DNA from 2 places in the Sphingosinicella xenopeptidilytica genome. Region 1 is predicted to be linked to the other one. Evidence: riboswitches for the same ligand, from Rfam matches in the RefSeq annotation. Region 1 holds a riboswitch; the other holds the start of a gene.
What was found. A riboswitch is a leader RNA that binds a small molecule or an ion and turns the genes downstream of it on or off. The one in region 1 is predicted to bind cobalamin.
Positions count from the first base shown of each region.

Region 1 (15,249 bases):
GGCCGTCACGATCAGCCCCAGGCTGGAATGGCTTCTCGACCGCCATCTCATGAGAGGCTTTGACGTCATCGGCATCATGCTGGCTGACGCCCTCAAAGACAAGACGATTAAAGACCTTCCCTTTCACAATGTCAGTGCGATCATAACAGCTGTCGCCGCCACAGTAGTATCTCAAGGGAATGTCACCCATACAACGAAAGGCATCGACCTTAATTCTGAGGAGAATGCAGATTCTTTAGAGGATTCCATTATAGAAATCTTGTTCAATGGACTATGTGAGAGCCGAAAGCGACCTGAAATCATTTAAAACTGGATGAACGCCGACAGGGTGGTTATTGTCGGCCTTTTCGACAAAGGCCTCCGCAGAAACATTTGTCACTCTCCAGAATATATGATGCTGCGTGAATATCGCGGTCTGGACTGCCCGTGACGACTGGTCCGATTACGTAGTTAGCACCACTTTGGCAGACATTCATCTTGGAGCGACCCGCCCGAGTCTCGGTATAGGCATTATCTGTCGGTTTGCCGGGGCAGCTGAAGTCGGTCCGGACACTATGGTCGTAAGCCCATAAATCCACCAAGCGGTCGGTAAATTCTGCTCCGTTGTCAGCAAACAAATATTTGGGTGCTCCACGCTGCCGAGCCAGACGGTTGAGAGCCTCGACCACATGCTCGGCCCCACCCCGATCTCCAGCGCCTCGCGAATGAACACATCCACCACCGTCAGCATTCGGAACTTCTGCCCATCACTCAGTTGGTCGTAGAAGAAGTCCAGACTCCATGCTCCGTTCGGCCGCTGCGGCGTGGGCCGGGCTTGCCGATGCACGACCATCTTGCGCCTGCGCAGCTGTTTTGCACGCAAAACTAGGCCTTCCTCACGGTTCAGCCTATAAACGATGTTCTTGCCGACCTGTTAGCCTTTGCGCTTCATCATCACATAGACATGTCGGCTCTGCGTCGCGCGCAGCCACTTCCGGCGATCTCGGAAGACAGGCCCGATATCGTTGAGCTCTCTATTCCCGTCGAATTCTTTACGCGATGAGGATGGTGTGCTGTCCGCTTCGGCATGGCATGTCGTCGCGATTGGTTTACCGAATGCCTGATGGCCCCGCATCGTCCGTCAAAAGAGACTAGCACGTGGTCCGCGCGATAGACGCTTTTTAGAACGAAAAACGCTGCATTTAACCCCCGTCGTGAAGCGCGAAGTGGCCTGCATCATGTAAGGTGAACGAGGGGCAGGTATCAGCGGCTGCAATTTCACCCCTGAACGTCTTAATTGTTAGCGTCAGCCGCTCCGGTCGTATGCACTTCGAACGTTGCTCGTACGATATCCCACGCTCGTTCCAAGCCTCATTTCGCCTTGGTGCGATCACTTGAAAAGATAGGGTATGGGCCCACTTCTGTTCAGGTCTGAGGCGAGAGATCGTCCGATTGGCGGAAAGGCGCGCTGTGGGCAGGATGGGCGTTCACAGACTTTGCAGCCGGCGCCGATGGGTGTGGCTGAACTCGAATCTTTCAGGTCGAGGCCTTTCGAGTAGATCAGCCGGTCCGCGTGGCGGATGTCGCAGCCGAGGCCGATTGCGAAGGTCTTGCCGGGTTCGCCGTAGCCTGTGCCGCCGCGCCCCACGGTACGGGCGATCCAGAGGTAGGTGCGGCCATCGGGCATCTGCGCGATCTGGGTGAGGATACGGCCGGGCTGGGCGAAGGCTTCGTAGACGTTCCACAAGGGACAGGAGCCGCCGACGCGGGAGAAGTGGAAGTCGGTAGCGGACTGGCGCTTGGAGATGTTGCCGGCACGGTCGACGCGGATGAGGAAGAAGGGGACGCCGCGCGCGTCGGGGCGCTGGAGGGTGGAGAGGCGGTGGCAGATGGTTTCGAAGCCGACGCCGAAGTGTCGGCTGAGCCGTTCGATGTCGTAGCGCCCGTCTTCGGCGGCGCGGAGGAAGGGGGCGTAGGGGAGAAGGAGGGCGCCGGCGAAATAGTTGGCGAGACCGATCCGACAGAGACTCTGCGTCTCTTCGGTGCCGAGCGCGGGGTCGGACGCAAGCGTATCGATCACGTCGCCGAGTTCGAGGAAGGCGAGCTGCGTCGCCATCTGGAAGGCCTGCTGACCCTGGCGCAGATGCGCGGCGAGATGGAGCGTGCGGGCGCGCGGATCGAACCGGCGCTGCAAGGCATCGGTGTCGTCCGGAACGACACGGATGCCGTGCCGCTGATCGAGCCAGCGGACGAGCCCGGCATGGACCGAATGCGGCCCGAGACCGGCTTTGGCGTAAAGCCGTTCCGCCGCTGCATCCAACTCGGGGATATGATTGCGGCGCGCGTAGAAGAAATCGCGAACCTGCTCGAACGGCGTGCGCGCGGGCGCATCTCCCGTCCAGTCGTCGCCGAGCTGCGCCGCCATCGCCTCCGCACGCTCCACGACCTCGCGGTAGCGATGATGCAGCGATACGAACGCGCGCGCCATCGCCGGCATCCCGGCCGCAAGCTCGCGAACTTCGGCAAGAGAGACGTGCTCGGTCTGCGCTTCGTCGGACAGCGCCTCGCGGACGTCGCCGATGAGCCTCGCCTCGTCGGCTTCCGAAAAGAGCTGCACGTCAACGCCGAACACGGCGTTGATGCGAAGCAGGACGGGCACCGTCAGCGGCCGCTGATTATGCTCGATCTGGTTCAGATAGCTCGTGGAGATACCGAGCGCCGCGGCGAGTTCGATCTGCTTGAGGTTCCGCTCCTCCCGCAGCCGCTGCAGCCGGACACCCATGAACACCTTGCGCACGCTTCGACTCTTTCGCAATTTTTGCAATTCCGTCGAAATCGTCCACAAATCTTTGCAAATTCAGGACTTATCGACTCACCGAGAGTGTGAATATTGCGAATTTGCTGCGACGGCAAGCGTCCGGCGGAGGAGCGCGATGCGGATGCACAATGATCGGTCGGACGAGACCCGCTTCGTGGAGATGGTCTTCCCCGAGCAGGCGAACCACTACGGCACGCTGTTCGGCGGCACCGCGCTCAGCCTGATGGGCAAGGCAGCGTTCGTCGCCGCCAGCCGCCGCGCCCGCCGAACCGTCGTGATGGCCACCTCCGACAAGGTCGCATTCCATATGCCCGTCGCGGTTGGCCAGCTTGTCGAGCTGGCAGCGCACGTCTCCCGCGTCGGCCGTACCTCGATGACCGTCGAGGTCGCCGTGACGGTCGAAACCCTGACAACCGGCGATGCGCGGCCAGTTCGAGATGGTCGCCGTCGACGCGAACGGCAGGCCGGTACCTGTCGATCCCGAATACCCCGCAACGAAGGAAGCGTGAATTCATGAAGCTGCACACCGTCCGCACCTATAAATCCGCCGAACCGCTGGCGCGCGAGGACCAGCTCGCGTGGAAACTTGCCGCCGTCGCGACCGATCCGGTTGCCGTCGAAGCGGACGTGATCGAGATGATCGGCAACCGCATCATCGACAACGCCGCCGTCGCGGCGGCTTCCGTGGCGCGCGGCCCGATTCGCTCGGCGCGGGCGCAGGCGCTCGGCCATCAGGCGGCGCGCGGCGCGGCGGTGTTCGGCCTGCCGCCGGATGTGAAGGTGAGCCCCGAATGGGCGGCATGGGCGAACGGCGTCGCCGTGCGCGAACTCGATTTCCACGACACGTTCCTCGCCGCCGATTACAGCCACCCCGGCGACAACATCCCGCCGATCCTCGCCGTCGCACAGGCAAAGGGGCTGGACGGCGCAGCACTCGTGCGCGGCATCGCGGCCGGATATGAAATCCAGGTCGATCTGGTGAAAGGCCTCTGCCTTCACGAGCACAAGATCGATCACATTGCGCATCTGGGGCCGAGCGCGGCGGGCGGTATCGGTGCGCTGCTCGGGCTTTCGACCGAAGTGACGTATCAGGCGATCCAGCAGGCGCTGCACGTGACGACGACGACGCGCCAATCGCGCAAGGGCGAGATTTCGACGTGGAAGGCCTATGCTCCCGCGTTCGCGGGCAAGATGGCGATCGAGGCGGTGGACCGCGCGATGCGCGGCGAAGGCGCCCCCTCGCCCGCCTATGAAGGCGAGGACGGCTTCATCGCGTGGCTGCTTTCCGGCCCGGCGCACAGCTATCAGGTGCCGCTGCCCGAGCCGGGCGAGCCGAAGCGCGCGATCCTCGACACCTACACCAAGGAATATTCAGCCGAATACCAGAGCCAGGCGCTGATCGACCTCGCGAAGCGCATGGGGCCGAAGGTCGGCGATTTCGGCGATGTGGAAAGCATCCTCATCAAGACCAGCCATCACACGCATTACGTGATCGGCACCGGCGCGAGCGACCCGCAGAAGATGGACCCGAAGGCGAGCCGCGAAACACTAGACCATTCGATCATGTATATCTTCGCGGTCGCGCTGCAGGACGGCGGCTGGCACCACGCGCGGAGCTACGCCCCCGAACGCGCGCAGCGACCGGACACGGTGGACCTGTGGCACAAGATCTCCACCGAGGAGGACCCGGCGTGGACCGCGCGCTATCACGCCAAGGGCAGCGACAAGGCGTTCGGCGGCAAGGTCATCATCAAGATGAAGGACGGCCGCTCGATCGTCGACGAACTCGGTGTTGCCGATGCCCACCCGGCAGGTGCGCGGCCGTTCGCACGCCCGCAATACATCGAGAAGTTCCGCACGCTGGCGGAGGGAATCGTCGAGCGGGCCGAGCAGGATCGCTTCATCGGCCTCGTGGAGCGCCTGCCGCTGCTGAGCGCGGCCGAGGTCGCGCAGCTCAATTTCATCGTACCGGCCGAGCGGCTGGGCGCGGCCGCACCGGCCGGCATCTTCTGAACCGGAGAAAAAAATGGGAGCCCAGTTCAAGCCCAAGAAGTCAGTGGCGCTTTCGGGCGTCGCCGCGGGCAACACCGCGCTCTGCACGGTGGGCCGTACGGGAAACGATCTGCATTATCGGGGCTACGACATCCTCGATCTCGCCGAGACGAGCGAATTCGAGGAGATCGCGCACCTGCTCGTTCACGGCGAACTGCCGACGCCCGTGCAGCTTGCCGCGTACAAGGCAAAGCTGAAGGGGCTGCGCGGCCTGCCGCAATCGGTGAAGGCGGCGCTGGAGGCGATCCCCGCCGCCGCGCACCCGATGGACGTGATGCGATCCGGCGTCTCGGCGCTCGGCTGCATGCTGCCGGAGACGCACGACCACAACCTGCCCGACGCGCGGGATATCGCGGACCGGCTGATGGCATCGCTCGGATCGATCCTGCTTTACTGGTATCACTTTGCGCACCACGGGCGGCGGATCGAGGTGGAAACCGACGATGACAGCATCGGCGGGCATTTCCTGCACCTGCTGCGCGGGCGGGCACCATCCGACAGCTTCGTGCGCGCGATGCACACGTCGCTGATCCTATATGCGGAACACGAGTTCAACGCCTCCACGTTCACCGCGCGGGTGATCGCGGGTACAGGCTCCGACATGTATTCGTGCATCGCGGGCGCGATCGGCGCGCTGCGCGGCCCGAAGCACGGCGGCGCCAACGAGGTCGCCTTCGAGATCCAGAAGCGCTACGCGAATGCCGATGAGGCCGAGGCCGATATCCGCCGCCGCGTCGCCGCGAAGGAGGTCGTCATCGGGTTCGGCCATCCCGTCTACACGGTGGCCGATCCGCGCAATGTCGTCATCAAGCGTGTCGCGCAGGCGCTCGCCGACGAACAGGGCGCACACCGGCAGTTCAGGGTCGCCGAGCGCATCGAGCAGGTGATGTGGGATGCGAAGCGTATGTTCCCCAACCTCGATTGGTTCAGTGCCGTTTCCTACCACCTGATGGGCGTGCCGACGGCGATGTTCACGCCGCTGTTCGTCATCGCGCGCACATCCGGCTGGGCGGCGCACGTGATCGAGCAGCGGCAGGACAACAAGATCATCCGCCCGTCGGCGAACTATATCGGCCCCGAGAATCTCGCCTTCGTGCCGCTCGCGCGGCGCGGCGAGATCCCGGCCGCGTAAGGAGCGAATATGCCGTATCTGATTGCAGACGAATTGCCGAAGCAAAGTGCGGGGAAACGGTTCCGCGCGCTTCTGGAACGGCCGCAAATTTTCCAGCTTCCGGGCGCCCACAACGGCCACGCCGCATTGCAGGCGAAGGCGGCCGGGTTCGAGGGTCTTTACCTTTCGGGCGCAGCGATGACCGCAAGCATGGGGCTTCCCGACCTCGGCATCATCACCGTGGACGAGGTGGCGTTCTTCATCCGGCAGATCGTGCGCGCATCCGGCCTGCCGCTGCTGGTGGACGGCGACACCGGCTATGGCGAGGCGCTGAACGTGATGCACATGGTGCGCAGCTTCGAGGAGGCGGGCGCGGGCGCCGTGCATCTGGAAGACCAGATCCTGCCGAAGAAATGCGGGCACCTCAATGGCAAGAAACTCGCCGATGCACACGACATGGCCACCAAGGTTGCCGCCGCGAAAAGGGCCGCGCGGGACATGGTGATCGTCGCGCGCACCGATGCGGCGGGGGTCGAAGGTTTTGAAGCGGCGGTGGCGCGCGCGAAGCTGTATGTCGAAGCGGGGGCCGAAGCAATCTTCCCCGAGGCGCTGGTGACGCGCGAGATGTTCGAGGCGTTCGCGAAGGCCATGCCGGGCGTGCCGTTGCTCGCGAACATGACCGAATTCGGAAAGACGCCGTTTTTCACCGCCTCCGAATTCCAGGAGATGGGCTACAGGATGGTGATCTGGCCGGTTTCCAGCCTGCGCGCTGCCAACAAGGCGCAGGCGAAGCTCTACGCCGCCATTGCGAAGGACGGCGGCACGCACAACATGATCGGCGAGATGCAGACGCGCGCCGAACTCTACGAGACGATCGGTCTTCACGATTATGAGGCGCTGGATGCCTCGATCGTGAGGACGGTGCTGCCATCGCAATAAGGATATAAAGATTTCTTTATGTTCGTGTTGACACCGGCGGCGGGCACGGTAAGGTGCATGGGTCGAGGTTCCCGGCGTGCGCAAGCGCGCCGGGCTAAGACGGGAAGCCGGTGGCGCCTGCGTGCAGGTGGAATCCGGCGCTGCCCCCGCAACTGTAAGCGGCGAGCGGCGGTTCCTTTCATGCCACTGGCGCGTGATTGCGTCGGGAAGGCCGGAGCCGCAGCGATGACCCGCGAGCCAGGAGACCTGCCTCGTCGCGATACGTTTCCTCGGGCGGGGTGCCCCGGTGGATCGCGCGAGATGCCGTGCACGGGCCGCTGGTCCATGCCTCGCGCGCCCATCGGTGTGTCTGCCCATAGTGCAGGTGTGAACCGATGACCCGTCCGATGTTTTCCGTCCGAATGAGCAGGCGCGCTGCGTCCCGCTGACGCGGCGCGCCATTTCCCCAGCAGCATTTTCGCACACCAGAAACCGGCAGGCGGAGCGCCTTGCCGGAAGGAGATTTCCCATGCCCGTTTACGTCAGCAACCTCGGCTTTCCCCGCATCGGCGCACGCCGCGAACTGAAGACCGCGCTCGAATCCTGCTGGTCCGGCAAGACCACGCGCGAGGCGCTGCTCGGCACCGCGAAAGAGCTGCGCGCCGCGACCTGGCAGCGCCAGCAGGCGCTGGGGCTCGATGTCGTGCCGTCGGGCGATTTCTCGTTCTACGATCAGGTGCTGGATACCAGCGTGATGCTGGGCGCGATTCCCGCGATCTATCGCCCGCTCGGCGCGCCGGATTCGCTCGACGTTTATTTCGCGATGGCACGCGGCACGCAGGCGGGGAACAGCGACACCGGCTGCACGCATGGGCACGGAAACGGGCACGGGAAAGGCGATGTGCCCGCGCAGGAAATGACCAAGTGGTTCGACACCAACTATCATTATCTCGTGCCGGAGATCGGCCCGCGCCAACGCTTCGAACTGACCACGACGAAGCCGGTCGATGAATTCCGCGAAGCGAAAGCGCTCGGCATCCACACGCGGCCCGTCATCATCGGCCCGGTGACATGGCTGCTGCTCGCGAAATCCGCACAGGAAGGATTCGAACCGCTGTCGCTGCTCGGCGAACTGCTGCCGGTGTATGTCGAACTGCTGTCGCGGCTGCGCGATGCCGGTGCGGACTGGGTGCAGATCGACGAGCCTGCGCTGGTGCTCGACCTCGATGACAAGGCGCGCGCGGCGTTCCGCACCGCCTATGCCGAATTCGCCGAGCGCGTTTCCGGGCTGAAGCTGATGCTGGCCACGTATTTCGGCGGGCTCGGCGACAATCTCGATACGGCGGTCGGCCTGCCGGTCGCGGGTCTGCATGTCGATCTGGTGCGCGCGCCGGAGCAACTGGATGCCGTTGTGGAAAAGGCGCCCGCGAACCTCACGCTGTCGCTCGGCGTCGTCGACGGGCGCAACGTGTGGAAGACCGATCTCGCCGCCGTGCTCGACCGGATCGCTCCGGTCGCGGCGCGGCGCACGAAGCTGCTGATCGCGCCTTCGTGTTCGCTGCTGCACGCACCGATCGATCTCGACCTCGAAACGAAGCTCGATCCGCAAGTGAAGGACTGGCTGGCGTTCGGCGTGCAGAAGCTGGAGGAACTCGCGCTGCTCGGCAAGGCGCTGAACAATGGGCGCGAAAGCGTTGCGGAGGCGCTGGCGGCGAATGCGGCCTCGATCGCCGCGCGGCGGGCCTCGCCGCTGGTGCGCGACCCGGCGGTACGCGCGCGGCTGGCGAGCGTGGACGCGGGCTGGTCCGTGCGGGCGACGCCGTTCGCCGAGCGTATCGCGGCGCAACGGGCGATCCTCGATCTGCCGCCGCTGCCGACGACCACCATCGGTTCCTTCCCGCAGACAGCAGAGGTGCGCAAGGCGCGCGCAGCACACGGCAAGGGCTTGCTCGACGACGTGGGATATGACGCGTTCCTCCGCGAGGAGACGGAGCGCGCCATCCGCTGGCAGGAGGAAATCGGGCTCGACGTGCTCGTCCACGGCGAGTTCGAGCGCAACGACATGGTGCAGTATTTCGGCGAGCAGCTTTCGGGATTCGCCTTCACGCGCGGCGGCTGGGTACAGAGCTACGGATCGCGCTGCGTGCGGCCGCCGATCATCTACGGCGACGTCGCGCGGCCGAAGCCGATGACGGTGGATTGGTGGCGCTACGCACAGTCGCTGACCGACAAGCCGGTGAAGGGGATGCTGACAGGCCCGGTGACGATCCTGCAATGGTCGTTCGTGCGCGACGACCAGCCGCGTGCGGATACCTGTCGTCAGATCGCGCTCGCCATCCGCGACGAAGTGGTGGACCTTGAAGCCGCGGGGGCGAAGATCGTGCAGATCGACGAAGCGGCGCTACGCGAGGGCCTGCCGCTGCGCCGTGTCGATTGGCAGTGTTACCTCGATTGGGCGGTCGATGCGTTTCGCCTCGCTGCATCGGGCGTGAAACCAGAAACCCAGATCCACACGCACATGTGCTATTCGGAGTTCAACGACATCATCGCCGCCATCGGCGCGATGGATGCCGATGTGATCTCGATCGAGACGGCGCGATCGAAGATGGAGCTTCTAGGTGCATTCTCCGCCTACAGCTACCTCAACGAGATCGGGCCGGGAGTCTACGATATCCACTCACCGCGCGTACCTTCGACGGCCGAAATGGAAACGCTTCTCGTCAAGGCAAGCGAAAGCCTGTCCGCAAGCCAGCTATGGGTGAATCCCGATTGCGGTCTCAAGACTCGAAAATGGGAAGACGTAAAACCGGCGCTGGTCAACATGGTGGCTGCAGCTGCCGCGCTGAGGGCCTGCATTTCGAAAATTTAATCGTCCGCGCTGGTTTCTCTGCCATGTTCAATGACCGATAATACCATCGGGCGTTGGACATGGCGTGCCCGCTAAAACGATGAGCAGGTTTTCGATAGAGAGCCATTGCTTTAAGCGGCTGTGCTTCCGCCAGCATCGCGCCGGTCGGCTTCTCGATCAGCGGCGGTTCGCTTAAACCAACAACCTGCCTCAGGACGCATCACTCATTCGGACTGCGCGCCCGGATAAGGTGCGCGGGCGACCATGATGCTGCCTGGCCGGTTCGACAGGCGCGCTTCGCGCGTGTCTCCGTGGACGGACGACATCGCGAGGAATAGGTCGCGCCCATCAACGCCGCCGAGCGCGACGGCAAAGGCGCTGCGGCCTTCCGGCAGGCGAACGTGGTGCGTCACCCGCCCGCCCGCCTCGTAGCGCAGCACACGCCCGGGAATCGCGCTTGCCACCCAGATTCCGCCGGCGGCATCCAAACAAATACCGTCCGGCGTTTCTCCCTCCATTTCGGCCCACGTACGTGCCTCGCCGAGCGAGCCGTCCTCCGCGATCGAAAATGCGGTCAGTTTTCCGCCCAGGCTTTCCGCAACGATCAGCGTCCGGCCGTCCGGCATGATGACGCTGCCGTTGGGGAAGGCCAATCGGTCGGCGACGACCCGCACCGATCCGTCAGGATCGACGCGACAGATGTTGCCGGGCTTGAATTCCGGGTCGGCCCAGATGTCGAAGCCCATGCTTCCGACATAGGCGCGGCCCTTGCTGTCGACGACCATATCGTTCGCATAGGAGAGCGCATGGCGGGCGAGATCCGCATGCACGCGGACCTCGCCGTTCGCCAGTGCCAGCACCTGCCGGCGTTTCACCGATACGACGAGCAAGGTGCCGTCGGGCAGCCAGCCGAGGCCGGACGGATAATCGTCGAGCACGAGTTCGTCGCGGACATCGCCGCCGGGGCCGACAGACCGGACGCGCATGTCCTCCATGTCCGAGAACCACAGCCGGCCCGAATGCCAGCGCGGCCCCTCGGGGAAAACCAGCTTCCCGGCCAGATTGTGAAGCGGCCCTTCGCATTCTTCGCCGATCGCTTCACCCGCTTGCACAGGAATCTCCCTTCCGGATGCGCCTTGCTCCGCCGTCTATCCGATCAGAACGAAAGGCTGGCCTGCACGCCGTAGGTCCGCGGCGGTGCCAGCACGCTCGCGGTGATGCCATCGGCGAGATCGGCCCAGTAGGTCATGCTGGTCTTCACCTTCTCGTTCGTGATATTGTCCACGAAGGCCGCGATCTTCCATGTCTCCGACGGGGCGACATAGGTCACCCTGGCCTTCAGCCAGCCGAACTTCTTCTGCGACATTTCCTCGATCTTGAAGGCATTGAAGTACTGCCGCGACTGCAGGCTGTAGTCGCCGCGAAGGATGACACGGCCCGCATCGCCGAGGTCGGCCGTGTACTGCGCACCGAGCACCATCTTGAACTTCGGCGCGCGCGGCAGCGGAGAGCCGTCGAGATTTCTCTGATTTGGCGCCGTGCATCCCGGCTCCGGCGCGGGAAGCGGATACTTGGGATCGGCAAGGCAGGTATCCTTGAACGCGCCGTCGAGATAGGTCGCGCCGAAATCGATTTCGAATTCAGGCGTAAGCAGCGCCTTGCCTTCCAGCTCGACCCCCTTGATCACCGACTTGGCGGCATTGCGCAGAATCGTGTTCTGGCCTTCGACATCGAGAACCTGAAGATCGGTATAGTCATAATAGAAAGCGGAAAGATTCATCCGCAGTCGCCGGTCGAACAGGTCGCTCTTGATACCGGCTTCGTAAGCCCAGATCTTCTCGGGATCGAACGGCGTGTTCTGATAACTGCCCGCGTTGAAACCACCGCTCTTGAAACCGCGCGATGCCGAGGCATAGACAAGCACCTCATCGTTTGCCTGGAAGTTGAGGCCGACTTTCGGCGTGAAGGCGTTGAACGTCTTCGCGTCGAACGGTGCCACGTTGTCCAGGGCCGGCGTCAGGAAGTCCACGAAAACGAGGTCATTGCTGCCGTCGCGCTTCTCGGTGCTGTAGCGGCCGCCGAGCACCAGCTTCAATCGGTCCGTCAAACCGTACTCGGCCTCTCCGAACACGGCGAACGCATCAGTCTTGGTCGATCCGTTCAGGCGCAGCAGGCAGCACTCCGGATCATCGGGGAACCCGAACAGGGCATCGACATGATTCAGAAAATACTCGTTACGAATGTCGTTCTTCTCGTGGAAATAGTAGAGACCCAATATCCAGCTGAAGTTTCCGGTATCCGGAGAAACAAGCTGAAACTCCTGGCTCCATTGCCGGTGGTCTTCCTCCTTCAGCTGCGTGAAGGCGTTTACCGTCGTCAGGTCGGTGTCGTTGAAATTGTACGGATTGGTCTTCTTGTAAGCCGTCAGCGACGTCAGCGTGTAGTCGCCCAGCTGCAAGGTTCCCTTGAGGCTGACACCCCAGATTTCCAGCTTGTTGAACGGCGTGATATCGGACGAGATATGGCGCGACCCCGGCGCCGGAAGCGCGCCGCCGTTGTCGGCGAGATAGTCGCGATAGAACGGATTGTTGGCAGCGCCCGGCCCGTTGTAGAACCACACGATCGCGGAATCGTCGGCCCTGTAATAGTCGCCGATCAGAAGGAAATCGAGCGTGTCCGACGCCTTGTAATCGAGCGTCAGGCGCGCGGTGATATCGCTCTTGTCCTCGATCCGGTCCTTCGAGCCGCCAGGCCGCGTGACGACGGTGTAGCCGTCGCGATCCTCGAGCTGGACCGCGGCCCTCACCCGCAGCTTGTCCTCGACGATCGGCCCACTCGCCGCTGCGAAGACCTGATACCGGTCGTAATTGCCCACGAGCAGCGATGCATCCATGCTGAATTCGTCGGTCGGCATCTTCGAGATGACATTGACCGAACCGCCGGTGGCATTTCGCCCGTAAAGCGTGCCCTGCGGTCCGCGCACCGTCTCCACGCGCTCGACATCGAAAAAGCCCGGCACGGCGGCCGACGAGCGGGACAGGTAGACGCCGTTGACATGGAGCGCGGTCGAGCTGTCGGTGCCGCCGATCACGCCGGCATAGCCGATGCCCCGGATGAAGATCTGCGCCTCGCCCTGATAGAAGGCGACGTTCATGCTCGGCGACAGCTGGCCGAGCGCCTCGATGTCGGCAATCGAACGCTGCGCAAGATCATCGCCGGAAAGCGAAGCCACGGCCATGGCGGTCGCCTGAAGACTGGATTCGCGGCGCTGCGCCGTGATGACGATATCCTCGAGGCCGACTGTATCAACGGTATCGTTCGTCTGCGCGAAACTCTGCCCGGAGACGGACAGGGCACCCCCGACGAGCAGCGCCGCATAGCCAGCGGACTTCAACAGGGATGGCATGGTTCCAGTCTTCATAGTCTCTCCCCCCAACTTTGGTTTTCGGGCAGGTCAGGCCCTTCATTCACCGGCTGAGCCGGCTGACCGTTTGCGGAATTCCGGAAAGCGCCCGATGCGGATCAGCGGGCGCCTTCGCTCCTCAGGTTCTGAACGAAACCGTAGAACGTGTTGGACGGCGTTCCGCCATTCGCGAGGTAGTCGGTCTTGACGGCGCTGAGCCTGTCGTTCCGCCACGCCCCGTTCGCGATGTCGTTCCCCAGATTGAACACGCGCGCGGCATTGCCGCTGAAAATCGCCTGCTTCACCGGTCCGTCCGCCGCGCCCAGCGGCGCGAAGCCGTACGCTTTCTGCATATCGTCCGGTATCTCGATGCGGCGCAGCGCCTCGATCTGCCATTGCGGCGAACCGTACCAGACCGAATCCGTGCCCCAGATAACGCGGTCGGACCCCATTTTCTGGATGAGCTGACCGAGGATCGCGGCCGCGAGCCGCGGATGTGTGACGGCGCAGCTGCCGAATGTGGTTCCAAGCTCGGCATAGACATTGTTGACGCCGTACTTCTCGGGGATCTCCGCCAGATCGGTGACCCAGTCGATGCGTTGTTCCTTTTCGAAGCGCTGCAGTTCCGGCTCCGGCGAGCTCAGCAGCGGACGAAAGCCCGAATGAAAGATGACGAACGTCAGCTCCGGCCAATCCTTCGCGGCCTTGCCCACGTCATCGACCTTGGCGTGGTGCCAGTGGTCGAAGATATCCTTGTAATTGTCCGGCAGGAGGCCCTTGTGGACGCAGACCGTGCGGATTCCGGACCGGACCATCTTTTCATAGCCCGGATACATCACCTTCTCGTCGTCCATCCGCCACGGGTACTTGGAATTCACGAACGGATCGCCGAGCGTGTATCCCTTCCAGCCGTCCGGCTTGTGCACTTCGATCGCCTCGTCGATCGCGTCCAGCCAGCCGTCCTGCCCCGGCCAGATCACGGAATGGCAAAGCATCCGGCGTGATCCCGAAACGCGGTTGAAGGCATGACGCGTCGCCGCCAGCGCGGCATTGTCCATGAAGACGTTGTCGCCATGTTCGGCAGGCGCCGCGCTGATCAGGCCGATCTTGGTGTCACTGTCGAAAAAGACTTCCTTGGCGAAGTTGTCGAGCTTGAAGCGATCGTTGGTGATCCCTTCCTTTTCGAGAATCGGATTCCATTTCTTCGCATACTCGCCGAGCGCAATGAGGGATTCGGAAGGCTTGAAATCGCTGCGCACGAAATGGAGCTGCGAATCGACGATCATCTGGTCGCGGTAGCGTTCGCGTACCTGCAGCGCCTCACCGAGATCGGCGGCCTCCGCCGTCGAAACATTGAAGAAGTCGCCGAACACGCGATTCATCGCGAGGAACGAGGCCGCCATCCCCGCCGCGCTGACAAGGAACGAGCGCCGCGGCATGTGGTTCTTCGAAGCGAAAGTCTCGCTCAGCGATTCGATTTCCCGTTCGACGCGCTTCTGGTCGTCGGTCTGCTCGATCGGCATGAACTCGCCGTTGGTGATCATGCGGGTCGGGATCGGGTATCCCGACGAGACTTCATCCGCACCGACAAGTGCCTTTTTCTGTTTCTCACTGAGCCACACGCCGCCACCTCCATTTCAGCTTTCCGGCCAGCCGGCCGGCATCGTTCTCAAGCCTCGCCGATCGGCTTTCCGATGACGAGCTCGCACACCTCGCCCGACGTCCTGATCGCTTCGGGCAATCCGGTGGGATCGAGCAATCCGCCGAACTTCAGACGGTTCTGCGCGTGGGCAAGCTGGTGCAGCGCGAAGCCACGATCAATCGCCTGCTGCAGACCTTGCGCGTCCAACGAGCCGTTGATCGCCTCCTTCGCCATCTTCAGCGCGAAAGCGGGTTTCGCGGCGATCTTTCGCGCCAGTTCCAGCGTCGTCTGCTCAAGCGCGTCCAGCGGCACCACGCGGTTCACCATGCCCCACGCCAGCGCCTCGTCGGCGGTCCACCGGTCCGTCGTGAAGAGCTTTTCCTTGGCCTGCCGCGCACCCAGTTCCCAGGCGTGGGACAGGTACTCGACACCGCCTACGCCGAACGCGACCACGGGATCCTGAAAGAATGCGTTCTCC
Region 1 is NZ_JBHTIK010000008.1:225,489-240,737, reverse strand. Features, by position in the region: gene ACFQ00_RS13670 (TetR/AcrR family transcriptional regulator) at 1-307, shown strand, start outside; gene ACFQ00_RS13665 (short-chain fatty acyl-CoA regulator family protein) at 1,370-2,776, opposite strand; gene ACFQ00_RS13660 (acyl-CoA thioesterase) at 2,913-3,314, shown strand; gene ACFQ00_RS13655 (MmgE/PrpD family protein) at 3,311-4,810, shown strand; gene prpC (bifunctional 2-methylcitrate synthase/citrate synthase) at 4,824-5,981, shown strand; gene prpB (methylisocitrate lyase) at 5,991-6,899, shown strand; cobalamin riboswitch at 6,948-7,167, shown strand; gene metE (5-methyltetrahydropteroyltriglutamate--homocysteine S-methyltransferase) at 7,408-9,747, shown strand; gene ACFQ00_RS13635 (SMP-30/gluconolactonase/LRE family protein) at 9,951-10,838, opposite strand; gene ACFQ00_RS13630 (TonB-dependent receptor) at 10,883-13,147, opposite strand; gene ACFQ00_RS13625 (amidohydrolase family protein) at 13,249-14,751, opposite strand; gene ACFQ00_RS13620 (enoyl-CoA hydratase) at 14,799-15,249, opposite strand, start outside.

Region 2 (15,249 bases), on a different contig from region 1:
AAATCACGGGAATCCCCGCTGCCGAAAGCCGGGCGAGATTGGCGAACGTCGTGCCGCCGCGCACGAACATCTCCGCCTGCAACATCAGGTTTGCGCCGGCACTTTCCACAAGGTTGAGAAGCGGCAGCTTGTTCTCGAGCGCGATCTGCTGCGCGCGGATCTGCTTGTCGACACCGTAGGGATGGCTGGATCCGCCCTTGATGCCGGCGTCCGATGCGATCACCATCACACGGACACCCGACACGAAGCCGATGCCGATCACGAGGCCGCCGCCATAGACATTCTCCTCGCCATCGTCCTCATGACAGCCGAGCCCGGCGAGCGTTGAAAGTTCGAGGAAGGGTGAATCGCGATCCAGAAGTAGGGCAACGCGTTCGCGCGGCAGAAGTTGACCACGCTTATGGAATTTTTCCGCCGAACGCTCCGAGGTGTGACGCACCTTGTCTTCAAGCCCGCGGAATTGGGCGATGAGTGCCAGATTGGCCGCGCTGTTCACGCGGCACGCATCGCTGTTCGCGATGAAAGCGGTTTCAAATGGCGGCATGGCTCAGCGCTTTTCGGCGACGCTTGCCAAGGTGGCGGCGACGTTCTCCAGCCTTCGCGTGACCTCCGACAAGGCGCCGGCAGACGATGCGCCGCCAATCCCTATGCCTGCAAACAACTGCCTTGCGATCGCTTCGACCGCCGCTTCAATATTTAAGGGCCGCTTATTTAGAAGTGTGCGCTCACCGACATGTTGAATGGCACCGAAAAACATGTCCCGGACATATTCAATGACAGCGTCAGGGCGCACGTCACCGATGCGCTGCCCGTCCGTAAGGATCGAATCGACAAGACGGGCATATCTCTGATTAAGACTATGCACCGCGGACCCATAATAATCTTCCCAGTGCAGCTCGCGATAGATCAGCTCGTGCATTCCGGGATTTTCGGCCATGTCTCGAAAATTGATGAGGATCAGAAGCTTGATCCGCTCCGCCGTCCCCTCGATCCGCGCCGTGTCCCGCGCCATCCTTTTAAGGTTGGGCGTCATCCAATCCGAAACCACCCGTGCCATCAGGTCACGGCGATTGGGAAAATACTTGTAGACTGTCGCCTCTGAAATGCCGGCCTTTTCCGCGATATCAGCCATCGACGTCCCACGCAGTCCGCGCTCTTCAACGAGCGCGCGCGCGGCTTCCAGGATTTCCGGCTCCCTGAAAGCCTTTCGTCTACGCCACGCCGGCCCTCCGGTTTTTTCCTGAGCAGCCTTCGCCATCTTCGCCATCCCGACAGTAAATGAGGATGACTTCCTAACATTGGTTGGGAATGCCTTCAAGCCGCTATCGGAAGGCAGATATGCTGATGAGGTGAAGGCCCGCTAGAGCCCCGATATGGGATGGGTGGCGATCAGCTTTGGTGTTTCTGTTGCGTCATTCGGTCGACATACGCAATGCCAATGGCCGAGAGAATGAACACGGTATGGATGATCGTCTGCCACAGCACACCCTCTGCGGTGATGCGCGCGGTGGGCAGGCCGATGTTGCTCGCCTCGATGAACGTCCTGAGCAAATGGATCGACGAGATGCCGATAATCGCCATCGCCAGCTTCACCTTCAGCACGCCCGCGTTCACGTGGCTCAGCCATTCCGGCTGGTCCGGGTGGCCTTTGAGGCCAAGGCGCGACACGAACGTCTCGTAGCCGCCGACGATGACCATCACGAGCAGGTTCGAGATCATCACCACATCGATGAGGCCGAGAACGAGCAGCATGATCTGCTGCTCGGTGAACTCCCAGCTGTGCATGACGAGGTGGTAAAGCTCCTTCAGGAACAGGAGCACATAGACGCCCTGCGCGGCGATGAGACCCAGGTAGAGCGGCAGCTGCAGCCAGCGCGAGCTGAAAATGAGGAGTGGAAGCGGGCGGAGCGGCGACGGCGCGCCGGAATCGGAATCGGACATGGTTGCGGCGTATCAAATACGAGGGCGATTCTCCAAGGCCGTTCCGCTGCGGGAAACGCCGGGTTGCAGGCGCGACCCCTCCCCCTCCCACCCTGCGTTCCTACATGGGTACACGAAGGCGGCGGGTTTGCCCCTCGGCACACAGGAGCACGAAGATGAAGACGATCACAACGCGCTACACCAACGAACAGCGCCACTGGGTGGGCGACGGCTTTCCGGTGCGCTCGCTGATCTCCTATCATGCGCAGGGCAGCGCGATCAGCCCGTTCCTGCTGCTCGACTATGCCGGACCGCATGTGTTCGAGCCTGCCGAAACCCCGCGCGGGGTGGGCACGCACCCGCACCGCGGCTTTGAAACCGTCACCATCGTCTATGACGGTGAGGTGGAGCACAGGGATTCCGCCGGGAACGGCGGCATCATCGGTCCCGGCGACGTGCAGTGGATGACGGCGGCCGGCGGCGTCCTCCATGAGGAGTTCCACTCGAAGGGCTTCACGCGCGCAGGCGGGCCGTTTCGCATGGTCCAGCTGTGGGTGAACCTGCCCGCCAAGGACAAGATGGCGGGAGCCGGTTACCAGTCGATCGTGGACGCGGACATTCCGGTCGTCGACCTCGACGGCGGCAAGGCACGGATCATCGCAGGCACGCTCGGCGGCAAGACCGGCCCGGCGCGGACGTTTACCCCGGTGAATGTCTGGGACGTCCGCTTGGCTGATGGCGCCGACGTCTCGCTCGAACTGCCCGAAGGCCACACGACACTCGTCGTGGTGCTGTCGGGCCGGGTGCTGGTGAACGGCGAGGATGCGGGAAGTGCCGAGGTGCTCGAACTGAGCCGGGCGGGAACCTCGGCGCGGTTCAAGGCGGAGGCCGAAACCACGCTGCTCGTGCTCACCGGCGAACCGATCGATGAACCGATCGTCGGCTACGGCCCGTTCGTGATGAACAGCGAGACGGAAATCCGCACCGCCATCGACGACTTCAACAGCGGTCGCTTCGGCCGGATGGCTGCGGCATAGTGGAAGGGAGGCAGGCGCACACCGCCTGCCTCCCTTTTCCTGTTGAGGAGGCGACATGGCCGAAATCACCATTGCACGCGTGACCGCGAATATCGGCATGGACGACTACAAGGTCGATGTCCGTGCCGGGCATCACACGCTTGTATCCGACGAACCCGAGAAGATCGGCGGTAGGGATGCTGGGCCGGCGCCGTTCCAGCTGCTACTTGCCGCGCTCGGTTCGTGCACGGCGATCACGCTCCGGATGTATGCGAAGCGCAAGGACTGGCCGCTCGAAAGCGCCGAGGTTGCGATGCGGCATTTGAAGGATGGCGAGACCGCGCGGATCGAGCGTGTGCTGACGCTCTCCGGCAATCTCACGGACGAGCAGCGCGCGCGGCTGGCGGACATCGCCGAGCGTACGCCGGTGACGCTTGCCATCAAGAACGGCGTGGCGGTCGAAACGACGCTTAGCGGATCCTGAGTACGACCTTGCCGATGAGGGTGCCTGCCGCCATTGCCGCGAAGGCTTCGTCGGCGCGTTCCAGCGGCGCCTCTAAGCCGATGACGGGGCGGTAGTGAGACGAGGCAAACAGTGCGTCTATCGCCGTTCGGGCACGTGATCCACCTGCGGGGTCGCGGCGGCTGAACTCTCCGGCACGGACGCCAATGATTTCGATGCCGTTGAGGAGCGCGAAAGGCTCCGGAATACCGCCTGCGAAACCGATCAGCAGGTAGCGGCCGTTCCAGCGCAGCGTCTGCGCGGCGGGTGCGAACAGTGCGCCGCCGACTGGGTCGAAGACGACATCGACGCGGTCCTTCAGCGCGGAAAAGTCGGGTGCGGTGCGATCGATAACGAGCGTTTCATAGGCACCCGCCGCACTTGCGGCGGCGCATTTCCGTTCATCTGACGCAGCGGCGATCACATGCGCGCCGAGTGCCTTGCCCATCGCGACCGCAGCGAGACCCATGCCGCCCGCCGCGCCCGTGACCAGCAGCGTTTCCCCTTGCATCAGCCGACCGCGCTCCACGAGCCCGACCCATGCGGTGAGCGCACCGACCGCGTAGGACGCCGCTTCCGCATCCGAGCACCCAATGGGTGCGAGGCGCACGCTTTCCACGCCGAGCGTGACCGCTTCGGCAAGACACCCCGAGCGCGCGCCGACAACGACACGGCGCCCCACCAGCGCCGGATCCACTCCCGCACCCGTATCGGTCACGATGCCCACGCCTTCGACGCCCGGCACGAAAGGAAGCTCTGGTTTGAACTGGTATGCGCCCGACAGCATCAGGAGGTCCGGGAAGTTGAGCGCCGCTGCCGTCAGCACGACGCGGACCTCGCCCGCCGCAGGGAGCGGCGCATCCGGCCATGCAGTCTCGAAACGCAGCCCCGAGCGATCCTCGCTCAGATGGTGGCAGACCCACGCCTTCATCGCGCCCCTTCCCTTCGACTTTTAACGGCTTGCCTCGGATGGCGGCGCGGGGGAAGTTCGAAAAAGGGAGAGGAGAGCCGACAATGGGCGAGGATTGGAGCTTCGGTCGCATCGCCGCCGCGATCGGCGGTGCCGTCGATCCCGATCTTCCGGCGCTGATCCACGGCGATCACATAACGCGCTGGGGCGATTTCGACCGGCGGACCGACGCGCTTTCTGCCGCTTATGTGACCGCCGGCGCCGTGCCGGGCGACAAGGTCGCGCACCTGATGCGGAACAACCCCGCCTATCTCGAAACCACCTTCGCCGCTTTCAAGGCGCGGCTCGTCCACGTGAACGTCAACTACCGCTATACGGGCGAGGAACTGCTCTACATCCTCGAAAATTCCGATGCCGCAGTGCTGGTGTTCGATGCCGATTTCGCAGACCTCGTCGATGAGATCAGGCCCTCGCTGGGGCAGGTGAAGCTGTTCGTGCAGGTGGGCGGTTCGCCGCCCGCATGGGCGAAGGAGCATGACGAACTCGCCAAAGCCATGGCTGCCCCGCTCGCCCTCACGCACCGCGACGACGACATGCTGTTCATCTACACGGGCGGCACCACGGGCTATCCCAAGGGCGTGATGTGGGACCAGAGCGTGATCTGGACAATGCTCGGCGGCGGCGCAGCAATGATGGGCGGTGCGCCGCTCGAAACGCTGGACGCCCTGCTCGACAATGTCCGCGCCGGGATCGGACGGCGGCGGTTACTCGTGATGCCGCCGCTTATGCACGGTTCGGGATTCCTGATGGGCCTCTATGCAATCGCGACGGGCGGCACGGCGATCACCTTGCCCGGCGCGAGCTTTCATCCGATCGAAGCCGTCGCGGCGTGTGCGCGGCACAAGCCGAACAGCGCGGTGATCGTGGGCGATGCTTTTGCCCGGCCGTTCCTGAGAGCGCTCGACAACGGCGGCGGCGACATCGCTTCGCTCGACCTCATCATTTCCTCGGGCACGATGTGGAGCCCGGAGGTGAAGGCCGGGCTGCTGCGACACAATCCGAAGATGATGCTGATCGACGCGCTCGGCTCTTCGGAAAGCATCGGCATCGGATCGGCCGTACAGGGCGCGCACAACGCCGGCGAGGCGACGCGCTTCGTTCATGACCCCGACACGATCCTGGTGGACGAGAACCTGCATCCCGTGGCGCCCGGAGACGTAGGCCGCATCGCGCGCGGCGGCCTGCTGCCGCGCGGCTACTACAAGGACGCGGCAAAGACCGCCGCGACCTTCGTGACCATCGACGGCAAGCGGTACGCCATGGCGGGCGACCACGCCGTTCTGGACACCGACGGCGCCTTCACGCTGATGGGGCGCGGCAACCAGTGCATCAACACGGGCGGCGAGAAGGTGTTTCCCGAAGAGGTCGAGGAAATGCTGAAAACGTACCCTGCGGTGGACGATGCGCTGGTGTTCGGGATGCCCGACGAGACATGGGGTCAGTGCGTGACAGCCGTGGTGGAAGCTGAACCTTCCGAGGTCACCGCTATCCTTGCGCATGTTCGCAGGCACCTTGCCGGCTACAAGGTGCCCAAGCGGCTGCTCGCGGTGCCGAGTGTGCCGCGCGGCCCGAACGGCAAAGCCGACTACGCAGCCGCGAAGGCGATGGCTTCAGCGCTTTGAGAAGCTCGGCGCGTTCAGCACCTCGAGCTTGATACCGTCCGGGTCTTCGAAGAACACCGCGTAATAATCCGCTGAATATTCAGGATAGAGCGCGGGTGCATCGAGAATACGCGCCCCAGCGTCGCGGAGCAGGGCGTGGATGCGATCCACCTCCGCCCGGTTCTCCACCGACCATGCAAGGTGATGGATACCGGGGGCATAGCGCTCGTGCGCGGGGCCCGAAAGCCGCGCCTGCTTGAGCCCGATCGAAGCGAAGCCCTGCGGTGTGCGGATATCCCACTCGCACTCGCCATCTTCGCGCACGCACGTGTAGCCGAGCGCATCCAGCAGCAGGCCGTAGACGCGCTTCGAGGCCGCGAGGTCGCTCGCGTTCAGATCGATGTGATGAATGAGCCCATTCACGGCGGCGTGTCCTAGAGCGCGCTGCGTGAAATCTGACGCAGGGCGCGCGCTCTATCTCTTTGTTGTCGCATCGTTTGGGGCGGAAAACCGGTTCCCACTTTTCCGCACGATGCTCTAACGGAGCCGCCGCCGCACAGGGCTTACTTCTTGCCGAGCGTGAGCCCGCCGAAGCGCTTGTTGAAGCGCGCCACGCGGCCACCGGTGTCGAGCATCTTCGAGTTGCCGCCGGTCCAGGCCGGGTGCGTCGTCGGATCGATTTCGAGGAGCAGCGTGTCGCCCTCCTTGCCCCACGTCGAGCGCGACTGATAGGTCGTGCCGTCCGTCATCTGCACGGTGATGGTGTGGTAATCGGGGTGGATATTCTGCTTCACGTCTTTGCTCCGTCGTCAGCGACTGGTTTCCGACCAGCCGCCAGGAAAGCGGGGCCAATAGCCGAGCGGGGCGCCACTTGCAACCCGGGGCGTGAGCGACTATCCCCGCCGCCGACATGGTGCCCCGGCAACGGGGATAATAGGGAAGCCGGTCTGAAACCGGCGCTGTGCCCGCAACTGTAGGCGGATAGCCTGCGTGCCACGATGCCACTGGAACGGCCCCATCGGCCCGACCGGGAAGGCGGCACGCAAGGCGACAACCCGCGAGTCAGGAAACCTGCCATGTCTGTCGTCCACGCCCGGCCGGGTCCAGCCGATCGCGTGCGAGCAGTCATGCCCGCTGAGACGATGTGTGAACATTGCTCAGGGAGTCTTTATGATTGCTGTTTTTCTTCTTTCCGCCGCAGCCATTGTCGACGACGGCACGCTGGTCGTTTCCGCCGCGCGCGAACCCGTTGCCTACAGCGAGACGGGCGGCGCGCTGACCGTGATCGACGGCGCCACCATCGAAGCGGTGGCGCTGCCGCAGCTCGTCGATCTCCTCAGGCTGTCACCCGGCGTTTCCGTTGCCCGTTCCGGGCCGACCGGGGCGCAGACACAGGTGCGCATCCGCGGCGCCGAGGCGAACCACACACTGGTTTTCGTGGACGGTATCGCTGCCAACGATCCGGCGACCTCCGGCGAGTTCCGCTGGGAAACCCTGCCCTCCGACGGTATCGCCCGCGCCGAGGTGCTGCGCGGGCCGCAATCGGCGCTGTGGGGCTCCGAGGCGATCGGCGGCGTCGTGTCCGTCACCACGGCGGAGTCGACGGACGGCACGCGCATCTTCGGCAGTGCCGAGGCGGGCTCGTTCGGCACGGTTCACGCGGCGGGAGGTGCCGGGGTTGGCAGCGACAAAGGTGGTATCATCGTGCAGTCGAGCTGGTACGACACCAAGGGCATCGACAGCTTCGGCGGCGGCATCAAGGAACGCGACGGCTATGAATCGCTGATGCTCTCCGCGAAAGCCTCTGTGCGGCCCATCGAGAACGGCGAGCTTGGCCTTGTCGTGCGCCATACCAATTCGCTGAGCGAATTCGACGGGTACAACAGCTTCTATATGCGTGACGACACGCTCGACGCGACGCGCATCCGTTCGACCGCACTGCGCGGCTTCGGACGCGTGGAGACGCTGGACGGGCGCTGGCGGCACGAGCTGTTCGGCAGCTACGTTACGACCGACAACATCAACCGCGACGGCGACACCTTCCTGAACCGCACCGACGCCGAAGTGTTCGAAACCGGATACCAGACCGGCATCGACTTCGGCAGCGAGGCCTTCCGCCACCGCGTGACCGGCGCGATCGAATATCGCACGCAGCGTTTCGTTGCGGATGACGCCGAGTATTTCGGCGGCACCAACCAGCGCGTCTCGCGCGACCGGACCAGCTTCGTGCTCGATTATGGGCTTAGCGCGGGCGGCCTCGCGCTCGGCGCGAGCGTGCGCCGCGACGAGAACGATGCGTTCAAGGACGCGACGACGTGGCGGGCGAGCGGGCGCTACACGCTTGAAAACGGCTTCACCGTCCACGCGAGCGCGGGCAAGGGCGTGACCGACCCGACCTTCACGGAGATGTTCGGCTTCTTCCCCGGCAGCTTCGTCGGCAACCCCAGCCTGACGCCGGAGCGTTCGATCGGGTGGGATGTGGGTGCCGGTTATCGCACGGGCGCTTTCTCGGCAGACGTGACGTGGTTCCAGGCCGATCTCGAGAACGAGATCATCGGCACCTACGATTCCGCCACCTTCATGTCGGGCGTCGCCAACGCGACCGGCAAGAGCAAGCGCAAGGGCATCGAGGCGTCGTTCGACGCCAAGCCGCTCGGCTGGCTGACGCTTGGCGGCAGCTATACGTGGCTGGATACGAAGGAAGCGCAGGTCGCCGGGACCGCGCGGGTTCGCGAGGCACGCCGGCCGCGCCACAGCGGCAGCCTGCTCGCGACCGCCGATTTCGATGTGGCGTCAGTGACGTTCGCGGCGAACTATGTGGGCAATCGCAGGGACACGGACTTCGACAGCTTTCCCGCGCGGATCGTGACCTTGAAGGACTATGTGCTCGCCACGCTTTCGGGGCGTGTGAAGCTCGGCGGCGACTTCGAGTTGACGGGGCGCATCGAAAACCTGTTCGATGCGACCTATGAAGACGCCTACGGATACCAGACGCAGGGCATCTCCGCATTCGGCGGTATCCGCGTGAAATGGGGCGGCTGATCGCCCTCTTCCTGCTCGCCTTCGCCGCACCCGCGGCGGAGGCCGCAGCGCCGTCTCCGCCAACGCGCGTCGCCTCGCTCGGGCTTTGCACGGACGAACTCGTTCTGCTCCTCGCCACGCCGGGGCAGCTCGTTTCGGTCTCCTATCTCGGCCGCGACCGGCACGAAACACCGCTCGCCCCCAAGGCGCGCGGTCTCCACGGCAATGACGGCAAGTTCAGTTCGGTCGCGGCACTGAAGCCCGACCTTGTTGTTACCGGCGGCGCGGTGAACCGCTTTGCCCGCGCGCTCGCCGAGCGGACGGGGACACGTGTCGTCGACGTGCCGCCGCCGATGACGCTCGCCGAACTCAGGGCGAATATCCGCACGGTGGCGGCGGCGCTGGGCCATCCGGCGCGCGGCAAGGCGCTGATCGACTGGATGGAGGCGCGGCTGGGATCGCCGCTGTCGCCGAGCCAGACCGGCCTGATGATCACAGCGGGCGGGCTCACCGCTGCCCCGGAGTCGATCAGTTCCGAGCTTCTCGCTTATGCCGGGATCCGGCAGACGGGCACACCCACCGGCCGCGTGTCGCTGGAAGGGCTCATCGCCGCGCCGCCGCCGCTCCTCATCCACAGCCGCTATCGCAGCGGACAATATTCGCTGCCGCAGGAATGGATCGACAGCGCCGTCCACGTCGCCGGAACGCGCAATATAGAGGTGGACGGGCGCGCATGGCTCTGCCCCGGCCCGCTCGCCGCGGCTGACGTTGCGCGGCTGCGGGAGACGATCCGGTGACGGCGGCGCGGCTTTCCTTTCTGCTTCTGGCGCTGTTCGTGCCCGTGGCGCTGCTCTCGCTGCTGGTCGGCGAGGTACCCGTGGCAGCGCTGCTCCGAGATCCCGATCTCGCCCGGATGCTGTTCACGGAGCTTCGGCTGCCCCGGCTCGTCCTCTCCGCCGCTGCGGGTGCGGCGCTTGGGATCAGCGGCGCGGCCCTGCAGGGGCTGCTGAGGAACCCCCTCGCCTCGCCCGACATCCTCGGCACCTCGGCGGGGGCTGCGCTCGGGGCGGTGGTGACGGGCTATTTCCTTGGCTTTTCGGGAACGATCGCGATGGCGGGCGGCGGCATCGCGGGGGCGCTGCTGGCGCTCGTGCTGCTCCTTTTGCTCGCGGGGCGGGGGGCGTCCTCGACGACGCTGATCCTCGCGGGCATCGCGATCTCGGCACTCGGCGGCGCGATGATGAACCTCGCGCTGGCGCTCGCCGCGTCGCCGTTCGCCTTCTACGACATGATGTTCTGGCTACTCGGCTCTTTCGCGGATCGCAGCGTCGAACACGTCGGCGTCGGCCTCCCGGCCATGCTCGCCGGGAGCGCGCTGGTGCTTTCGGCCGCGCGCGGGCTCGATGCGCTGGCGCTCGGCGAGGACGTCGCCGCGACGCTGGGCCACGACGTGCGCGCGATGCGTTGGCGGATCGTCGGCGGCAGCGCGGTCGCGGTAGGCGGCGCGGTGGCGGTGGCGGGGATCATCGGCTTCGTCGGCCTGATCGTGCCGCATCTGGTGCGGCCGCTGGTGCGGAACCGTCCCGGCCCCGCGCTTTTGCCGAGCGCGATCGCGGGCGCCGTGCTGCTGGTGGCGGCGGATATCGTCACGCGCTTCCCGCTGAACGGCAAGACGCTGCCGATCGGGGTCGTCACGGCGATGCTGGGGGCGCCGTTCTTCCTGTGGCTGATCCTCTCGCGGCGCGGGGGGCAGTCATGAGCGGACTTGTCGCACGGGGTATCGCGCGGCCCTATCTCGCGGGCGTGCTCGACATCGCCGTGGCGCCCGGCGAGGTGGTCGGGCTGATCGGGCCGAACGGTTCGGGCAAGACGACGCTGCTGCGCGCGCTTGCCGGGCTCAGCGTGGGGGAAGGCAGCATTGTTGTCGGCGACAAGGCGCTTGACGCCATGACGTCATCGGAGCGTGCGCGGCGGATCGCCTACATGCCCGCCGGGCGCCGCGTCGACTGGCCGATGCGCGCGGACGATATCGTCGCGCTTTCGGGCGTGGATGCGAGCCGCGTGGCGGAAACGCTGGCGCGGGTCGGGATGTCGGCGTTCGCCGGACGGCGGGTCGACACGCTCTCGACGGGCGAGCGCGCGCGTGTACTGCTGGCGCGCGTGCTGGCGGGACGTGCGGACTGGCTGCTGCTCGACGAGCCGACGGCGAACCTCGACCCGGGGCACGAGCTGGATGTGCTGGCGATGCTGCGCGCGGAGGCGACGCGGGGTGCAGGCGTGCTGGCGTCGTTCCACAACCTGACGCTGGCCGAGGCGCACTGCGACCGCTGCGTGCTGATGGCGGGTGGGCGGATCGTCGCCGACGGCGCGCCGGGCGCAGTGCTGACCGAGGCGAACCTTGCCGCGGTTTACGGGATCGCGCGCGATGGGGCGGGCTGGCGGCGGAGTGCTTCCTGAACGAGTGACGTCATGCGCGCCACGTCGCTCCTCAGCGCCATGGCGACGGGGCTTTGCAGGACGGCGAGCGTGCGTGTGCGGTCGAAGCCGGACAGGTGGCGCTGGACGACGCCGGGTGCGGTATAGGAAGCGGGCATCACCGTGACGCCGAGGCCGGCGGCGACCATGGCGAGTGCCCGCTCCTCCTGTACCGTGCGGTAGGCGAGCGGCGGGCGGACGCCGTGGCCGGTGAAATGCCGGCTGACCTCGCTCAGCACCTCGCAGCGGCGGCGGACGACCATCGGCGTGCTGTGCAACGCGTCGGACGGCACCGGGTCCGATGCCGCAAGCGGATGGCCTTCGGGCATCATCAGCAGATAGGGCTCCTCCCCCACCACGACCGGCGAATATTTCTCCGTGCCCGTGCGCATCAGGGTGAGCGCCATGTCGACGCGGCCCTGATCGAGACGGGTGACGAGTTCGGCGTCGCTGCCTTCGACGATCTCGAGGCCATTGGCACCGTCGATGGATTGCCAGTCGCGCACCAGCCGCTCGCCGATGCTTGCCGGGACGGTATGGAGCAGGCCGAGACGCAGTGCGCGGCGGCGGGCGGGCTCTCCGATTTCGCCGAGCGCGGCGTTGTATTCCTGCATGATGTTGCGCGCGCGCTGGAGGAAGCGCGCTCCGGCTTCGGTGAGTTCCACGCGGCGGGCGGAGCGGACGAACAGCGAGACGCCAAGCTCGCGCTCCAGCTTGGCGACGCCTGCGGAAAGCGTGGGCTGGGTGACGTTCACGCGCGCTGCCGCCGCCGTGAAACTGCCAGTCTCGACGATCGCGAGGAAGTAACGCAGGAGGTAGCCGTCAATCATAGATGTCATCTATGCGAAACCGCCAGCGCATTCAATTAAGACCGAATCCCTCCCGCGTGCTATTCCCACTCGGAACGAAGCTGAGGGGATGATCGACCGATGGCCGTAGTCGGCACGCAGGCGAATGCTATCGACCCGGAATTCAAGGCAAACGCGGAAGCGATGCAGGCGCTCGTCGCCGATCTGCGCGAACGCTCGGCGCAGATCGCGCTCGGCGGCAATGCGGACTCGCGTGAACGCCACACCGCGCGCGGCAAGCTGCTGCCGCGTGAGCGTGTGGAGCGGCTGCTCGATCCCGGCACCGCTTTTCTCGAACTCTCGCTGTTCGCCGGGTATGACGTTTATGACGACGAGGTGCCCGCCGCTGGCGTGATCGCGGGCGTCGGCCAGATCGCCGGGCGCAGCTGCGTGATCGTGTGCAACGACGCAACGGTGAAGGGCGGCACCTACTATCCGCTGACCGTGAAGAAGCACCTGCGCGCGCAGGAAGTCGCGCGGCAGAACCGCCTGCCCTGCGTGTACCTCGTCGATTCCGGCGGCGCGAACCTCCCCAATCAGGACGAGGTGTTCCCCGACCGCGACCACTTCGGGCGCATCTTCTACAATCAGGCGACGATGTCCGCCGAAGGCATCGCGCAGATCGCGGTGGTGATGGGAAGCTGCACGGCGGGTGGCGCCTACGTGCCCGCCATGTCCGACGAGAGCATCATCGTTCGCAATCAGGGCACGATCTTCCTTGGCGGACCACCGCTGGTGAAGGCGGCGACCGGTGAGGAAGTGACGGCGGAGGACCTTGGCGGCGGCGATGTGCACGCGCGCATTTCGGGCGTGGTCGATCATCTCGCCAACGACGACGCGCACGCGCTTTCGATCGCGCGGGGCATCGTCGCCACGCTGCCCGCGCCCCGCGCGCCGGAAATCGCCGTGCGGGCGCCAAAGCCGCCGCGCCACGATCCTTCGCAGATCTACGGCCTGATCCCCGCCGACACGCGGCATCCGGTGGACGTGCGCGAGATCATCGCGCGCATCGTCGACGACAGCGCGCTCGACGAGTTCAAGGCGCTGTACGGCGAAACGCTCGTCACCGGCTTCGCGCATATCGAGGGCTACCCTGTCGGCATCGTCGCCAACAACGGCATCCTGTTTTCGGAGAGCGCGCAGAAAGGCGCGCACTTCATCGAGCTGTGCTGCCAGCGCAAGGTGCCCCTCCTGTTCCTGCAGAACATCTCCGGCTTCATGGTCGGCAGACGCTACGAGAACGAAGGCATCGCCCGCCACGGCGCCAAGATGGTGACGGCGGTTGCCTGCGCCGCCGTGCCGAAGTTCACCGTGGTGATCGGCGGCAGCTTCGGCGCGGGCAATTACGGCATGTGCGGCCGCGCCTATTCGCCCCGCTTCCTGTGGATGTGGCCGAACGCGCGCATCTCCGTGATGGGCGGCGAGCAGGCGGCGTCGGTGCTCGCCACGGTGAAGCGCGGCGGCTTCAAGACCAAGGCCGAGGAAGACGCGTTCAAGGCGCCGATCCGTGAGCAGTACGAGAAGCAGGGCCATCCGTACTATGCGAGCGCCCGCCTATGGGACGATGGCATCATCGATCCCGCCGACACGCGCACGGTCGTGGCGCTTGGCCTTGCCGCCTCGCTGAACGCACCGGTGCCCGAGACGCGCTTCGGCACGTTCCGGATGTGAGGCGGCGATGAACGACAACACGGCAGTCGAAGTCCCCGCATCGGACACGCTCAGCTTCACGCTTGATGAAAACAACGTCGCGCGCGTTACGCTCAATCGCCCTGAACGACATAACGCCTTCAACGCCGAACTGATCGGCGCGCTCAAAGGCACGTTCGATGCCATCGCGCAGATGGCGGGCGTGCGCGCCGTGGTGCTTTCGGGCGAAGGCAAGAGCTTCTCTGCGGGCGCGGACCTTGAATATATGCGTGCCGCCGGCGGCTGGAGCGAGGCGGAGAACGTCGCCGACGGTCAGCGCCTGTCGGACATGCTCGCCAGCATCGCCGCCTGTCCGGTGCCAGTGATCGCCATCGCCAAGGGCAATATCTTCGGCGGCGGTGTCGGGCTCGTTTCCTGCGCTGACATGGTGGTGGGCATCGAGGGCGTGAAGTTCCGGCTTTCCGAAGTGCGCCTCGGCCTCACCCCTGCGACGATCTCGCCGTTCGTGATCGCCGCCATCGGGGCGCGGCAGGCCAAGCGCTGGTTCACCACCGCCGAACTGTTCGGCCTTCCCGAAGCGCGCGAGATGGGGCTGGTGCACGTGGGCGTTGCTGATCTCTACGCCGCCGACGCGCAGGTGGATGCGTGGGTGGACGCCATCCTAGAAGCCGCGCCGGGCGCGGGGATCGACGCCAAGGCGCTGGTTACCGACTTCGCGGGGCGCGAGATTACCCCCGCGCTTCGCAGCGACAGCGCCCGTCGCATCGCCGCGCGGCGCGCGACCGAGGAAGCCGCCGAGGGCCTTACCGCCTTTCTTGAGAAACGCCGGCCATATTGGATGAAGACCGATGCGTAAGCTGCTGATTGCCAACCGGGGCGAGATCGCCCGCCGCATCATCCGCACGGCGCACCGGATGGGTATCGAAACCGTCGCCGTCTATTCCGAAGCGGATGCGGACACGCCGCACGTCCACGAGGCCGGACAGGCCGTGCTGATCGGCCCGGCGCCGGCATCAGAGTCCTACCTTCTGGTGGACCGCATCCTCGATGCCGCCGCGCGCACGAACGCCGACGCTGTGCATCCCGGCTACGGCTTCCTCTCCGAGAACGCCAAGTTCGCGCTTGCCGTGCGCGACGCGGGGCTGACGTTCGTCGGCCCGCCGGTGAAGGCCATCGACGCGATGGGCCTGAAGGACACCGCCAAGAAGCTCATGAAGACCGCGGGTGTGCCGGTGACGCCCGGCTA
Region 2 is NZ_JBHTIK010000015.1:291,505-306,753, forward strand. Features, by position in the region: gene ACFQ00_RS18130 (acyl-CoA carboxylase subunit beta) at 1-544, opposite strand, end outside; gene ACFQ00_RS18135 (TetR/AcrR family transcriptional regulator) at 548-1,258, opposite strand; gene ACFQ00_RS18140 (TIGR00645 family protein) at 1,390-1,941, opposite strand; gene ACFQ00_RS18145 (pirin family protein) at 2,097-2,957, shown strand; gene ACFQ00_RS18150 (OsmC family protein) at 3,028-3,420, shown strand; gene ACFQ00_RS18155 (zinc-binding dehydrogenase) at 3,407-4,369, opposite strand; gene ACFQ00_RS18160 (AMP-binding protein) at 4,453-6,030, shown strand; gene ACFQ00_RS18165 (VOC family protein) at 6,019-6,432, opposite strand; gene rpmE (50S ribosomal protein L31) at 6,573-6,803, opposite strand; cobalamin riboswitch at 6,904-7,102, shown strand; gene ACFQ00_RS18175 (TonB-dependent receptor plug domain-containing protein) at 7,180-9,051, shown strand; gene ACFQ00_RS18180 (ABC transporter substrate-binding protein) at 9,039-9,827, shown strand; gene ACFQ00_RS18185 (FecCD family ABC transporter permease) at 9,824-10,789, shown strand; gene ACFQ00_RS18190 (ABC transporter ATP-binding protein) at 10,786-11,487, shown strand; gene ACFQ00_RS18195 (LysR family transcriptional regulator) at 11,439-12,344, opposite strand; gene ACFQ00_RS18200 (carboxyl transferase domain-containing protein) at 12,435-14,024, shown strand; gene ACFQ00_RS18205 (enoyl-CoA hydratase-related protein) at 14,032-14,859, shown strand; gene ACFQ00_RS18210 (acetyl/propionyl/methylcrotonyl-CoA carboxylase subunit alpha) at 14,852-15,249, shown strand, end outside.
Region 2: another riboswitch for cobalamin. It lies ahead of ACFQ00_RS18175 (TonB-dependent receptor plug domain-containing protein); the one in region 1 lies ahead of metE (5-methyltetrahydropteroyltriglutamate--homocysteine S-methyltransferase).